One region of the Mesorhizobium kowhaii genome, then DNA from elsewhere that is predicted to be linked to it. Evidence: riboswitches for the same ligand, from Rfam matches in the RefSeq annotation. Region 1 holds a riboswitch; each other region holds the start of a gene.
The links. A riboswitch is a leader RNA that binds a small molecule or an ion and turns the genes downstream of it on or off. The one in region 1 is predicted to bind cobalamin.
Positions count from the first base shown of each region.

Region 2: it holds a riboswitch for cobalamin, as region 1 does, so the genes downstream of both, ACFFNA_RS13160 (aromatic ring-hydroxylating oxygenase subunit alpha) here and ACFFNA_RS01890 (DUF1636 family protein) in region 1, are expected to answer to the same signal.
Region 3: it holds a riboswitch for cobalamin, as region 1 does, so the genes downstream of both, bluB (5,6-dimethylbenzimidazole synthase) here and ACFFNA_RS01890 (DUF1636 family protein) in region 1, are expected to answer to the same signal.

Region 1 is NZ_JBHLYT010000002.1:237,914-242,985, forward strand. Features, by position in the region: gene ACFFNA_RS01885 (winged helix-turn-helix domain-containing protein) at 26-1,225, shown strand; cobalamin riboswitch at 1,255-1,458, shown strand; gene ACFFNA_RS01890 (DUF1636 family protein) at 1,498-1,926, shown strand; gene cobW (cobalamin biosynthesis protein CobW) at 1,929-2,966, shown strand; gene cobN (cobaltochelatase subunit CobN) at 2,985-5,072, shown strand, end outside.
Region 2 is NZ_JBHLYT010000013.1:215,529-220,600, forward strand. Features, by position in the region: gene ACFFNA_RS13155 (FAD-binding oxidoreductase) at 1-668, opposite strand, end outside; gene ACFFNA_RS13160 (aromatic ring-hydroxylating oxygenase subunit alpha) at 849-2,096, opposite strand; cobalamin riboswitch at 2,212-2,413, opposite strand; gene ACFFNA_RS13165 (hypothetical protein) at 2,414-2,869, opposite strand; gene ACFFNA_RS13170 (DUF680 domain-containing protein) at 2,926-3,123, shown strand; gene ACFFNA_RS13175 (DUF680 domain-containing protein) at 3,195-3,398, shown strand; gene ACFFNA_RS13180 (DUF680 domain-containing protein) at 3,470-3,706, shown strand; gene ACFFNA_RS13185 (ABC transporter ATP-binding protein) at 3,790-4,902, opposite strand; gene bglA (beta-galactosidase BglA) at 4,944-5,072, opposite strand, start outside.
Region 3 is NZ_JBHLYT010000053.1:155,930-161,001, reverse strand. Features, by position in the region: gene ACFFNA_RS28200 (MFS transporter) at 1-851, opposite strand, end outside; gene ACFFNA_RS28195 (TetR/AcrR family transcriptional regulator) at 973-1,581, shown strand; gene ACFFNA_RS28190 (hypothetical protein) at 1,679-2,662, shown strand; partial or broken gene bluB (5,6-dimethylbenzimidazole synthase) at 2,779-3,396, opposite strand; cobalamin riboswitch at 3,457-3,636, opposite strand; gene ACFFNA_RS28180 (histone deacetylase family protein) at 3,758-4,684, shown strand; gene ACFFNA_RS28175 (exodeoxyribonuclease VII small subunit) at 4,688-4,939, shown strand; gene ACFFNA_RS28170 (DUF2277 domain-containing protein) at 5,052-5,072, shown strand, end outside.

The DNA of each region.
Region 1 (5,072 bases):
AAATCACCCTCAGAATGACACCCGCATGAAGGAAAAGATCTCGCTTGCCATGGCACGGCGCACCGCGCTCGCTGCCCAGGGGTTTCTCGATCCCCGCCCCACCGCTACGCCCGACCGCCGCCATTTTGCCCGCGTTCTCTCCCGCACCGGCCTGTTGCAGATCGATTCTGTCAGTGCTGTGGTGCGCGCTCATTATATGCCGCTCTATTCGCGCCTTGGCCCCTACCCGCTCACGTTGCTCGACAACGCCGCCGTCACGCGCAAGCGCACGGTGTTCGAATACTGGGCGCACGAGGCCTCCTTCCTGCCGGTCGAGACATACCCGCTGATGCGCTGGCGCATGCAGCGGGCCGAGCGCGGCGATGAAATGTATCTGGGCCTCGCCAAATGGGGCCGCGAGCACGCCGCCTATATCGAAGAGATCTACCGCGAGGTCGTCGATCGCGGTCCGATCGCCGCTTCAGCGCTCGAAGGCCAGAAAGGTTCGGGCGGCTGGTGGGGCTGGAGCCATGCCAAGCATGCCTTCGAATGGCTGTTCTGGGCCGGGCGCATCACCACCGCTCATCGTCGCGGTTTCGAGCGGTTCTACGATCTGCCGGAGCGCGTGCTGCCGCAGGCGATCCTCGATCTGCCGGTGCCCGCCGCCGAGGACGCGCACCGCGAGTTGCTGCGCATTTCCGCCCGCGCCCACGGTATCGCCACGGCCGGCGACCTGCGTGACTACTTTCGCCTGTCCCCCGCCGACATGAAGGGCCGGCTGGAAGAACTGGTCGAGCTCGGCGAGCTGCTGCCGGTGCGCGTCGAAGGCTGGGACAAGCCGGCTTATCTTCACAAGGACGCGCGCCTGCCACGAAAAATCGAGGCCCGCGCCCTGCTGGCGCCGTTCGATCCGGTCGTCTTCGAACGATCGCGCACGGAGCGACTGTTCGATTTCCACTACCGCATCGAGATCTACACGCCGGCCGATAAGCGACAATATGGCTACTACGTTCTGCCGTTCCTGCTCGGTGACAGGATCGTGGCGCGCGTCGACCTCAAGGCCGACCGGCCAGCCGGGATGCTGCGTGTCCATGCCGCCTATGCCGAGCCCGGCGCGCCGCCTGAAACCGCTGCAGAACTCTTCGAGGAACTGAAGCAGATGCAGGGCTGGCTTGGCCTTGAACGTACAGAAGTGACATCGGCCGGTGATTTGGGTCCGGCGCTGGCCGACCTGACCGTATCGTAAGCCCACGTTGACACCGCTGCCTGCAAAAGCCTAAATCCGGTCCAGACGGTCTCTTCTCTTCAACGAGAGGAGCCAAGAGGGAATGCGGTGCGAAATTCCGATTTCAAATCCGCGGCTGTCCCCGCAACTGTAAGCGAAGAGCCAAGGCCGAAAGCCACTGGGATGGTCCCGGGAAGGCGGCACCAAGGCGATGACCCGCGAGCCAGGAGACCTGCCGTCTGCGACTATAGATTCCGATCGCCCGGCGGGTTTCCGGGCAAGGAGCCCGATTCTTGGACCACGACAGCAGTTTTTCGGCTGGCACAGCGGACAATTCGTCCGGCGAGAGCGATGCCCCTGCCGGCGTGACCATCATCGTCTGTGCCTCCTGCCGCGATGAAACCGGTTCCGATGCCCATCCCCGCGCCGGCGAACTGCTGGCGGACGACACGCGCCGCGCCGCCTCTGGCGAAGACATCCATGTCCGCAGCGTCGAATGCCTCGGCAATTGCAAGCGCCGGCTCAGCGCCGCCATCCTGCGCGATGGCTGCTGGAGCTACGTTTTCGGCGATCTGACCGCAACCAGCGGCGCCGACCTCGTCACTGGCGCAAAACTCTTCGCCACTTCGATGGACGGCCTCATTCCGTGGCGCGGCCGTCCCGATAGCCTCAAGCGCGGCCTCGTGGCCCGCATCCCTCCTCTTGACCTGCTGAAGGACTGATCATGACCGCTTCCGTCTCCCGCGTCCCCTGCACCGTCGTCACCGGCTTCCTCGGCGCCGGCAAGACGACGCTGATCCGCCATCTGCTGGAAAACGCCGGCGGCAAGCGGATCGCCATCATCGTCAACGAATTCGGCGACATCGGCATCGACGGCGAGATCCTGAAGGGCTGCGGCATCGACACGTGCCCAGAGGAAAACATCGTCGAACTGGCCAATGGCTGCATCTGCTGCACCGTTGCCGATGATTTCGTGCCGGCGCTCGACCAGATCCTGTCGCTGACGCCGAAGGTCGACCACATCCTGATCGAGACCTCCGGCCTCGCGCTGCCCAAGCCACTGGTCCAGGCTTTCCAGTGGCCGACGGTGAAGAGCCGCGTGACGGTCGATGGCGTCATCGCCGTGGTAGACGGTCCCGCGCTGGCCGAAGGCCGTGTCGCCAACGACATGAACGCACTTCAGGCACAGCGCGCCCAGGACACGACGCTCGATCACGACGACCCGGTCGAGGAGGTGTTCGAGGACCAGATCGCCTGCGCCGACCTGATCATCCTGTCGAAGAGCGACCTGATGGACGCTGCCGGCTCGGCCCGTGCCAACGCCATCATCAACGAGCACATCGCTCGCGCCGTGAAGATCGTGCCAACGTCACAGGGCAAGGTCGATCCGTCGGTGCTGCTCGGCCTTGGCCTTGCCGTCGAGGACGACATCGAAAACCGCAAGACCCATCACGACGACGAGCTCGACCACGAGCATGACGACTTCGACAGCTTCGTCATCGACATTGCCTCGATCGCCAATCCGGATGAGCTGGCAAAGCGCGTCGCCACCGCCGCCGAGGAAGAAAACGTGCTGCGCGTGAAAGGTTTCGTCGAGGTCGGCGGCAAGCCGATGCGGCTCTTGCTGCAGGCCGTCGGACCGCGCGTCAATCATTACTATGACCGCGCCTGGACGGCCGGGGATGACCGCCGCTCGCGCCTCGTCGTCATCGGCCTGAAGGGGCTGAACCGCCCGGCGATCGAGCGTATACTCGCCGGCTGACGCAAACCACGGGCCGCGATGCACATCCTCACCACGACCTCCGCCTCGCTCGACGACCTCGCCGAGCCGGTCGATCTGCGGCAGACGCCGGCGGATATCGTGGCCCTGTCTTTCACCGACAGCGATCTTGCCGGACTGGCGGCGGCATGGAAGGCCGATGCCGGCCGCTTGCCCGCCATGCGGCTGGCGGCCTTGCGTGACCTGCGCCATCCCATGTCCGTCGACCTCTGGGTCGACAGCGTCGCCCGCCACGCCAAAATCATCCTCGTGCGCATCCTCGGCGGCTACGACTGGTGGCGCTACGGCTGCGACCAGCTTGCCTCGACCGCCCGCGCACGCGGCATAAAACTGGCGTTGCTGCCCGGCGAATGCCGCGACGAGGATCTGCGCCTGATCGAAGCCTCGACACTGCCCCGCGAGGAGCTCGACGCTCTGCTCGACTATTTTCGCGAGGGCGGCCCGGCCAATATGAGCGCGCTGGTGCAGAAGCTGGCGCGGCTGGCGGGATCCGAAGCAACAATTTCGATGCCGGTCGCCGTACCGAAGGCGGGGTTTTACGAGCCGGGCCGCGGCGTCATCGATGATCTGAGTGCTTTTGTCCGCGCCCCCGTCATCCCCATCCTGTTCTACCGCTCGATGCTGCTGGCCGCCGATGTCGCGCCGATCGACGCCCTTTTTGACGCGCTCAGGCAGCGCGGCATTACCCCTGTCCCCATCTTCGTCTCCAGCCTCAAGGACCCGGCATCCCTGGCGTTCGTGGAAACCGCACTGGCCACGCTCAAACCTGCCGCCATCATCAGCGCGACCGCCTTCGCGTCCGGCGCCGAACCCGGCGTTGAAACCTTGTTCGACCGTGCCGGCGTGCCTGTGTTCCAGGTCATCGTCGCCACCACCCGCCGCGACATCTGGGAAAACAACCAACGCGGCCTGGCGCCCGCCGATCTTGCCATGCATGTCGTGCTGCCCGAACTCGACGGCCGCATCCTCGCCGGCGCCATTTCCTTCAAGGGCGAGAGCGAGGTCGACCCGGCGCTTGGTCACCGCGCCTTTGCCAACCGGCCGGAACCGGATCGTGTGGCGCAAGTCGCGGACCGCGTCAGAGCCTTCATCAAGTTGCAGGAAACGCCCCGCGCCGAGCGCAAGCTGGCGATCCTGATCCCGGATTACCCGAGTGCCCCGGGCCGCACCGGCTATGCCGTCGGCCTCGACGTGCCGTCCAGCGTGCTGGCCATGCTGCATGACCTCAAGGGACAGGGCTATGCCGTCGACAGGATTCCACAAACGCCGCGTGAGCTGCTGGATTTGCTGGAAAGTTCAAACCACGGGCTGAAGCTTGACGACTATCTGTCCTTCTCGACCGAATTGCCGAGGGTGGCAATGGCTGCCGTAGAGGCGGCCTGGGGGAAGACGGAAGACGAGACCGGCTTGCGCGAGGCGCCCCCCTCCGCAAAATTCCCCTTCCGCGCCGCCACCTTCGGCAACGTCACCGTGGCGCTCGCCCCGGATCGCGGCCGCTCGGCGGACCGCCGCGCCGATTATCACGACCCGACACTGCCGCCGCGCCATGCGCTGATCGCTTTCGGCCTGTGGCTGCGCAAGTCGCTCGGCGTTCATGCGCTTGTCCATGTCGGCGCCCATGGCACGCTGGAATGGCTGCCCGGCAAGACGGTTGCGCTCTCGGAAAACTGCTTTCCCGAGATCGTCACCGGCCCCTTGCCCGTGATCTATCCCTTTATCGTCTCCAATCCCGGTGAGGCGGCACAGGCCAAGCGGCGCATCGCCGCCGTCACCCTTGGCCATTTGCCGCCACCGTTGACCGGCGCCGGGCTGGACGAGGATCAGCACAGGCTCGAGCGGCTGGTCGACGAATATGCCCAGGCCGACGGGCTCGACCGTCGCCGCCGCGACCGGCTTGCCAAGCTGATCGTCGACACCGCGCAAAAGACCGGCCTCGCCTCCGAAGCCGGCGTCGCCAAAACCGACGCATCCGACGAAGCGCTGCGCCGCATCGACGCCTGGCTCTGCGACCTCAAGGATTTCGCCATCAAGGACGGGCTGCATATCTATGGCCGTGCGCCCGAAAACGAGCCTGACGCCATGCGCCGG
Region 2 (5,072 bases), on a different contig from region 1:
ATTTCGCGCTCGCGGAAATCGGGCGCCAGCAATGGCAGCCGGATCGCGTCGATGCGGCCCATATGGCCGAACCAGCCCTCGCGGCTCGATCGCTCCTCGATCATGAAGCCAAGCGACAGGCCCGGCATGCGGCTGCCGAGCAGCTCGAGCTCCTTGCGGAAAATGATCTCTTCGGGGCGTCGCGCGCAATTGACGAAGCCGACATCGGTCCATGGCGCGCAGTCGTTCAGCCAGCGCAGCATCGACATCATCGGCGTCACGCCGGAGCCGGCCGAAATGAACAGATACTTGGCCGCCGGGTGGCTGTGCAGCGAAAAGTCGCCGGTCGGCCCATAGGCCTTGACGTGCGAACCGGGCGTCAGATGGTCGAACATCCAGCGTGTGCCGATGCTGCCCGCTTGCGCCTTGATCGTCACCGCGATCGAGAACGGCCGCGATGGCGAAGACGACAGCGTGTAGGTGCGCATCAGCGGCCCGTCGGCGGTCGGCAGTTCCAGCGTCACGAACTGGCCCGGCTTGTAGCGGAACCAGGTCTGGTTGTCGGAGCGGAAGGTGAAGGTCTTCACATCAGGCGCTTCGTCGCTGACGCCGATCACTTCCAGCACCTGGAGCCTGTCGTTCCAGGGCGTCATCTGGTCGAGATGGCGATAGAGGCCAAGGTCCGTCATCGCATTCATCCTCTTGTCCCTTTTGTTCGGTGCATGCCGTGATCCCAAAACCGCCGGGCACTTTTGGGCGACATGCCCTAAAGCGCGTCGCGTCGAAACGGATTCATGCGCCGCGCTTTAAGTCTTTGTTTGTATGCATGTCGTTGTCTCGAAACCGGGGCCACTTTTGAGCGACATGCATTAGGCAACGCTGCGCAGCGCCGGCCGGCCGCCTTCGGCAAGGCGCGGACCGATGAACGACGCGTACCACTCGACGAACTGGATCACGCCCCCCTCATGCAGCTCCGAATAGGGGCCGGGCTCGTAGGCGGGCGACAGGATGCCGAAGGCATTTTCCTCGACGATGCGGCGGTCCTGATCGTTGGTCTCGGTCCAGACATGGGTAAGCTCGGCGAGATCGTAGTCGACGCCCTCGACCGCATCCTTGTGGACCAGCCATTTGGTCGTCACCGCGGTCTCCGTGGCGCTGATCGGCAGCACCCGGAAGGTGACGGCGTGGTCGCCCAGGATGTGGTTCCAGGTCGTCGGATAGTGATAGAGCAGCAAGGAACCGATGCGGTCGGTCGAAACGCTGTCGGATAGGTTCTTCTTGACCGCGCGCTTTCCCGTCATCGTGTAGCTGACGGCATCGCGCAGCAGCGGCGCGCGGGTGGCGCGGTACTGTCCGGCCGGATCGATGCGGAATTTGCTCGGCAGGCCGGCCGCTTCGCATTTCGCCCAGTGCGCAAGCATTTCCGGGTCGCTGTCGGCGCCTTGCACGCCGGTCACCGTGGGCGCTTCCGGGAAAGTCTTGCAGAGCTCCGGATGATTGCCGGCGCAATGGTAGCACTCGCGGTTGTTTTCCCAGACCAGCTTCCAGTTACCCTTCTCGACAATGGTCGATTCGAACGCCACCTTGGCCTCACGCAGCCGGTGCGGCAAAAGGTAAGGCTCGATCACCGCCCGCATCGGCGCGAAATCCGCCGGCTCCTTGGCCAGGCAGATGAAAATGTAGCCGCCGACGCTTTCGCAGGCGACGGGCTTCAAGCCGAACTGGCTCTTGTCGAAACCGTCGGCCATCTGCCTGGCAAACAAGAGCCTTCCGTCCAGCTCATAGGTCCATTGGTGATAAGGGCAGACCAGCTTTGCCGCCGTGCCCTTGTCGGAATTGCAGACGCGGCTACCGCGATGGCGGCAGGAATTGTGGAAGGCGTTGATCTTGCCTTGCTGGTCGCGGACAAGCACGACCGGATAGTCGCCGATCTGTGCCGTGATGTAGCTGCCCGGCTTCGGCAGTTCGCAATCATGGCCGATGAACAGCCAGTCGCGATACCAGATCAGCTCCATGTCGAGCTTGAAATAGTCTGGATCGGTGTAGAAGGGCTGTTCCAGCGAAAAGCCTTGCCGGCGCCCACTCAAGAGCCTCAGCATGTCGTTGCGAGCATCCATGTCCTGTCCTCGTTATCTAAGGACTGAACTGGTGGTGACGGAGGAAGGATCGGACGCAGGCCGGCGATGCGCCGGACATGCACTATCCACCTCTTGACCGCCCACCGCGATCAGTCGAGTTCAAACATCTCGGGCTGGTTTCCGGGCTCTGGAGTTGTCCTTGCGGACCATCGCGACACCTTCCCAGGCGATTGCCCAGTGGTCTCCCGTTGCGACTTGAACTCCACCACCGTTGCGGGGGCAGCGCCGGATTCTGACCGGCTTCCCAATTCTCCGCCTCGTCGTCACGAAGCGGCACCTGAGATGACATGATCTAATCACGATCGCGGGCGCGTCATCGGCATGAAAACGACATCGTATCCATGCGGCGCGACACGTGTGCGAAACGCCCAGGTTGGCGATTGCCGGGCCGAAATCCTATCTCTTCGGCAGCCATAGCCGGCTGCAATCTCCTCGAGTTCGACCCCTTGCCAGGGGCCAAAAAAGGTTAACGGTTTCGAAAAGTGACTATTAGCAGCATCTAAAATCGAACCGAACGGTTCGTTTCTGTTGACGGTGCGTGCAGGACGGGTGAACACTGGGCCTCCGACACAGTTGGTGATCTGGCCGGCGGTTTCATACAACTCTTTGATATAAATCAGAAAAACATTGAGTGTGGAAACTCCTGGCGCAATTTCAAGTGGCAGATTCTTGGTCCACGCGGAACAACTTCGTGATTGGAAATGGCTGGATGGCTTTCCCACATCGGGGCTGTCCGAACGACGCGATTTCATCCCAAGACACGCCGCTAGACGGACGGCAAAAATAAGAAATACTGGAGTACCAAAAAATGAAAAAGATCATTCTCACTGCCGCCGCCGTTCTGGCCATTTCCGGCAGCGCCTTCGCTAACGGTAGCGACCACTATGGTTCGAACGCCCCGGCAGCCACCGCTGTCGACAGCTCCTACACCGCTTCGGTCAAGAAGTCGGAACCGGCTGCTCAGACGCCTGTCCAGGGCAGCGACCGTAACCTCTTCGGCCACTAACAGCCGATTCCCAGAGGGCGTCGGCCTCGCTCCGCCGCCCTGGTGAAATCCAGAAATTCAGGAGAGCTAAAATGAACAAGATCCTCATCGCCGCCGCCGCCGTTCTGGCCATCTCCGGCAGCGCCTTCGCCGCCAGCGACAACTATGGTTCGAACGGCGCCAAACAGCCTGCAGCCGCGGTTGACCACTCGTACACGGCTTCCACCAAGACGTCGCAACCGGTTGCTCAGACGCCCGCTCAGGGCAGTGACCGCAACCTGTTCGGCAACAACTAACAGCCAACTCCCCGCGGACGGCGGGTCTGTCCCGCCGCCTTGGAGAGGCTCGAAAAATTCAGGAGACTAAAATGAACAAGATCCTTATTGCTACCGCTGCCGTTCTGGCGCTTTCCGGTAGCGCTTTCGCCGGCAGCGACAACTTTGGCTCCGATGGTGCCAATCAGCCCGCGGTCACGTCGGTTGACAGCTCGCATACGGGCTCGATCCGCAACACCGGTGGTTTCGTCGGCAAGCTGCTCAATTCGTCGGGCGACGTACAGAAGTCCGCCCCTCAGGGCAGCGACCGGAACCTCTTCGGCCACTAACAACCGAAGCTGATCTCCAAACAAGAGCGGCGGGCCTGTGCCCGCCGCTCTTTGTCTTTTATACGGCCTCCGATGTCCTGACCTCAGGCCGCCTTTGCTTCCGGCTGACGGAGCGAGAAGGAGTGCCCGTCCGCGTCGAAGATGTGAAGGTCGCTGGCGTCCGCGCTCAGCCGCAGCGTCGCCCCGCGCTTGACCTCGACATTGCCTGGCATCTTGGTCACCAGCGGCAGGTCGGCGCGGCCGATGTCGACATAGACAAGCTGGACCTCGCCGAGCTGCTCGACATAGTCCACCGTTCCCTCGAAAAGATAGTCCGCGCCGCTGGCGATGATCAGATCTTCCGGCCGCACGCCAAAGCTCAAAGCAGCACCCTTTGCCGAAGCCGGCGTCGCGATCGGCACGCTTGCCTTGCGGCCGCCGACATGGCTGACCACGGTCGGGTTGCCGGTCTTGTCGATGGTCGCCGGCAGGATGTTCATAGCCGGCGAGCCGATGAACTGGGCGACGAACAGGTTGCCGGGCTTCTTGTAGAGATCCATCGGCGTGCCGACCTGCTCGATATGGCCTTCCTTGAGCACCACGATGCGATCGGCCAGCGTCATCGCCTCGACCTGGTCATGGGTGACGTAGATCATGGTCGTGTTGGGCATCGATTCCTTGAGCTTGGCGATTTCGATGCGGGTGGCAACGCGCAGCGCCGCGTCAAGGTTCGACAACGGCTCGTCGAACAGGAACACTTTCGGATTGCGCACGATGGCGCGGCCGATGGCGACGCGCTGGCGCTGGCCGCCCGACATCGCCTTGGGCAGGCGGTCGAGATATTTGGTCAGCTGCAGGATTTCGGCGGCCTGCTTTACGCGGCGGTCGATCTCGGCCTTGTTCTCCTTGCCGATCTTCATCGAGAACGCCATGTTGTCGTAGACGGTCATATGCGGGTAGAGCGCGTAGGACTGGAACACCATGGCGATGCCCCGCTTCGACGGCGGCACGTCGTTCACCACCTCGCCGGCGATCTTGAGTTCGCCGGAGGTGATTTCCTCAAGCCCGGCGATCGACCGCAGCAATGTCGACTTGCCGCAGCCCGACGGGCCGACAAAGACGATGAACTCGCCCGACTTTATATCGAGGTCGATGCTGTGGAGAATGTTCAGATTGCCGTAGGACTTCTTCACTTGTCTTAGCGTGACATCGGCCATTGGTTTCCTCCCAGTAATTTGAAATTCAAGTGATTTGAAATTCAGTCGATGCGCCCGAACCAGGCGCCGTAGCCGCCGAGCTGTATGGAACCAGTGCTCGCCTGCCCCGAAAATCCGTGCCCGGGCAAAGGTTGCAGCGATCGGTTGCCAAGGTCAACCTTGGTTGGCCC
Region 3 (5,072 bases), on a different contig from region 1:
GCGACGGCGATAGCAAGTTGACGCTGCAGGGCCATTTTCAGGTTGAGCGCCCCGACGATGATGCCGAGCACGAACGACCCCAGCGCGTAGACACCGATGACCAGGCTTGCGGCGGCCGGCTGGCCAAGCTCCTTGGTGATCGCCACGGTGCTCACTTCCGTCGTCGCGAAGGTTGCGCCGATGAAGATCAGGGCGAAGGTGATGATCTGCACCGGCCGCAGGCGGATTGCCGAGCCGCGCGAACCCTGTTCCGCCGGCCGCACTTGCGGCTCGGTCGAACGCTGCAGGATGAACGCCGTCGAGCCGACGGCAAGGAACAGCGTGCTCGCCAGCATTCCCGCTTCCGGGAACAGGGCGGCACTCAGGCCCACCGACAGCGATGCCCCGGCAACGTAGACCAGCTCGTCCGCCGCCGACTCGAAGGCGAATGCGGTGTTCATTTCGGGCCGCCCGCGGAAAATCTCGGTCCAGCGCGCGCGCACCATTGCCGGGATGCTGGGCATCGCCGCGGCGAGCAGCGCCGACACGAACAACGTCCATGCCGGCCAGTCCTGATTGGCCGCCACAATCAGGACTGCGAAGGCGAGCACGGAGATGATCGTGGTCGGCACCACGATCCGCGTCTGGCCAACGCGGTCCACCAGCCTTGATATCTGCGGCGCCGCGAAAGCGTTGGCCAGCGCGAATGTCGCGGAAACGGCGCCGGCCAGCCAGTACTCGCCGCGCGTCTGCGACAGCATCGCCACGATGCCGATTGGCGCCATCGCAATCGGCAGTCGAGCCATGAAGCCTGCGCTTGCAAAGCCCTTGGCGCCGGGGGCGCGAAAGATTTCCGAATAGGGATTTTGCATGGTCCGGTTCCTCGACAAAGGAAGATTCGACAATTACATACGAAGCGTATGATTGTTAGATAGATCATACGCCACGTATGTCAATTGGCATACGGTGCGTATGTTAATGGGTCCAGAAGCCATGCACAAACCTCGCAAGGAAATGATCGCCGAGACCCGCGCCAAGCTGATCGCGGCGGCCCGCCATGCCTTCGGTACGATCGGCTATGCCCAGGCCTCGATGGATGATTTCACTGCCTCGGCCGGGCTGACGCGCGGCGCACTCTATCATCACTTCGGCGACAAGAAGGGATTACTGCAGGCGGTCATCGCCGAAATCGACGGCGAGATGGCGGCGCGCGTGAACGAAGTGGCGTCGAGAGCGCCGACCCGCTGGCAGCATTTCGTCGACGAATGCACGACCTATATCGAGATGGCGCTGGAGCCGGAAATCCAGCGCATCATGTTCCGGGATGGCCCGGCCGTGCTGGGAGATCCGGCACAATGGCCGAACGCCAATGCGTGCATCGCTTCAATGACCGGCCACCTGACGACGCTGCAGGAGGAGGGGGTTATCGTCTCCAGCCTCGACCCCGAGACCGCCTCGCGGCTGATCAACGGAGCGAGCAGTCAGGCGGCACAGCGGATCGCCAATTCGAACGACCCCGAAGCGACGTCGAAGAAGGTGGTGACGGCGTTCAAGCAACTGCTTGAGGGTCTGCTCAAAAAGCCGGGTCCGCAGCCGAACTAGAATCCCCATTGGCGGCCTGGCCCGCTACTGCCCGCGATTGACAATAACCGGTTTGAGCGCATCCTCCTGCGCCATCTCTGAGCGGGAGATTCGGGGCATGTGGGATTTCGATATTGGCAGGTCGGTGTCCATCATGATGCGGACCTGGCCCTTCATTGTCTTTCGCATGATCGTCTATTTCGGCATCACGCTGGCCTACATCATGGCGACCGGCACCGGCGCCTCCGTTGGCTACGGCGTCGGCCATATCTCCACCGATCCCGACGGACCGCTGTCCTTTGCCTTGTGGGGCGGCGTGGTTGGCTTTGGCGTCGTCTCGATCGCCGTCTACTGGATCCGCGAATACATCCTGTATGTCGTCAAGGCCGGCCATATCGCGGTCATGGTCCATCTGATCGACGGCCGTGACATTCCCGCCGGCCAGAACCAGATTGCCTACGCCAAGGACATCGTGACCCAGCGTTTTGCCGAGGCCAACATGCTTTTTGTCGTCGACCAGCTGGTCAAGGGCGCCATCCGCGCCATTACCGGGCTGATCGGCGGCATCGCCGCCTTCCTGCCGATTCCGGGCTTGGGCGGCCTGGTCTCCTTCATCAACACGGTGATCCGCCTGTCGCTGACCTATGTCGACGAAATCATCCTCGGCTACAACATCCGCATCAATTCAGCCTCGCCGTTCGAGACGGCGCGGCAAGGCGTCGTGCTCTACGCCCAGAACGCCGAGATCATGGTCAAGAACGCCGTCTGGCTGGCGGTCATCATGTGGGGCGTGTCGTTCGTCATCTTCCTGTTGATGCTGGCTCCGGCCGGCGCCATTCTTTTCCTCATGCCCGGGCAACTTGCCGGTTGGGCCTTCGTGCTCGCCATCGTCTTCGCCTGGGCCTTCAAGGCAGCGTTCATCGAACCCTTCGCCATCGCCTGCCTGATGCAGGTCTATTTCAGGACTGTCGAAGGCCAGGTGCCAGATCCCGCCTGGGACGCCCGGCTGGCCGAAGCGTCGTCGAAGTTCAGGGAACTCAAAGACAAGGCGCTGGCCTCCTTCGGCGGCTCGCGCTGGGGCACGGCCGGCGCGACCCGCTGATCAGCGGTGGTCGCCGATGCGACGTCAACGGCATTGAGGCGCTGCACGGTCGATTTGAGCAGCGCTTCACCTTGCCCGGAAAAGGTCTCGCTCATGATCAGCTCCGGCAGCGGCAAGCGGCGGCCCCAGCCATGCGCTTCGAGGTCTGGCTTTGGCGCGAACTCGGAAACATGGCCGACGCAGAGATAGGCGACCGGCGTCACATGCTCGGGAATTGACAGCAGGCTTTTCAATGCCTGCGCCTCGATGATGCTGACCCAGCCGACACCGACGCCTTCGGCGCGCGCCGCCAGCCAGAAATTCTGCACCGCGCAGACCGTGCTGTAGAGGTCCATCTCCGGATTGTGCCAGCGCCCCAGCGGCGAACCCTTCGAGCGCTGGCGGTCGCACGTGATGCAGATGTTGAGCGCGCTTTCGCAGATGCCTTCCAGCTTGAGCTTGCGGTAGAGCGCCTGCCGGTCTTCCGCGATGGCCGGCAATTCCTGCTCACGTGCCGCCAGGAACAGGTCGCGCACTTTTTCCCGTCGCTCGGCATCGCGAATGACGATGAAATTCCAAGGCTGCATGAAGCCGACCGACGGCGCATGGTGAGCGGCAAGCAGCAGCCGCGCCAGCACCTCAACGTCGAGCGCGTTTGGCAGGAAATGGCTGCGGACATCGCGCCGCGTGAACATGGCGCGATAGACCGCGTCGCGCGCGCTCTGGTCAAATCCGTCGCCAACAGCAGCGGTCATGTGTTCCGGCATCGCGTGTCCCCTTGCGATTGCAGTAGATGCCATCCGCCTGACCATGCGGATGACGATGTCTGCCAGGCCGGTCTTCTGGCTCGGGATCAACCCGCGTCCGGTGCCTTCCCGTCATCGACAGTGGCATTTACCGGCGCGGTCCCCCTCACAGCGTTGGGCACGCCACGGAGTTCAACCGTGTTCCCGATTCTCCCGCTTGCGGCGGGCACCAGGCAGTGGCAGCGACCTTACGCCGAAGCGCCGAGGACGCCAATGCCTGCAGCGACACCAATGGACGCATGTGTGATTTTCCCCAACCATCAGGCCACAACGCATGGCCATCGCGACGTCGGGGCACTAGATAGGGAAGATGACCACTCGTCTCTACACCCATCCAATCTTCCTTGAGCACATCACGCCGCCGGGTCACCCTGAGCGGCCGGATCGCTTGCGCGCCATCGAGCGGGTGCTCGACGATGAAGCTTTTACCGCGCTCGATCGCGTCCAGGCGACCGAGGGCGATGAGGCCACGATCCTCTACGCGCATCCCGCCGATTTCGTCGCCCGTGTCCGCGCCGCCATTCCCGACGAGGGCATCGCCCGCATCGACGCCGACACCACCGCCAGCCCGAAGAGCTGGCAAGCGGCGATAACCGCGATCGGCGCCGCCAATGCAGCCGTGGATGACGTTTTCACTGGCCGCGCCGACAATGTCTTCGTCGCCGCCCGGCCGCCCGGCCACCATGCCGAAAAAACCACGGCCATGGGTTTCTGCCTCTTCAACACGGCGGCGATCGCCGCGCGCTATGCGCAGAGGAAACATGGCGTCGAGCGCGTTGCGGTCGTCGACTGGGATGTGCATCACGGCAACGGCACGCAGGATATTTTCTGGGACGATCCATCGGTGCTCTATTGCTCGACCCACCAGATGCCGCTCTATCCCGGCACCGGGGCAAAGAGCGAAACCGGCGCCGGCAATATCGTCAACGCGCCGTTGGCGCCGCAGACCGGCAGCGAGGTTTTCCGCGATGCCTTCCTGTCGCGTGTCCTGCCGGCACTCGACAATTTCGCGCCCGACCTCATCATCATTTCGGCCGGCTTCGATGCGCACCATCGCGATCCGCTGGCCGAGATCAACCTGACCGAGGATGATTTCGACTGGGCGACCGGCCAGCTGATGCAGCGCGCCACGCGCCACAGCGGCAACCGGCTCGTCAGCCTGCTCGAGGGTGGCTACGATCTGCAGGGACTGGCATTTTCGGTCGCCGCCCATGTCGGGCGACTGATGAAAGGATGAATGATGGCTGGTGAGACCAACGAAGATATCAAGGCGATGAGCTTCGAACAGGCACTCGACGCGCTGGAAAAGATCGTCGATGATCTGGAGCGTGGCGACGTGCCGCTCGACCAGTCGATCAGGATCTATGAGCGCGGCGAGGCGCTGAAGGCACATTGCGACCGGCTGCTGAAGGCCGCCGAGGACAAGGTCGAGAAGATCAGGCTGTCGCGCGACGGCAAGCCGGTTGGAACGGAGCCGCTCGACGCCGACTGAGGCATGCTGCCGAACGATGGTCTTGCCTCACCGGTTTTTGGACATGATCATGATCGAGGATAGAAGCCGTCTCGATTGAAACGGCTTCAGGACAAGAGGAGGTTCGGAAACGATGTGCAGAAACATCAAGACC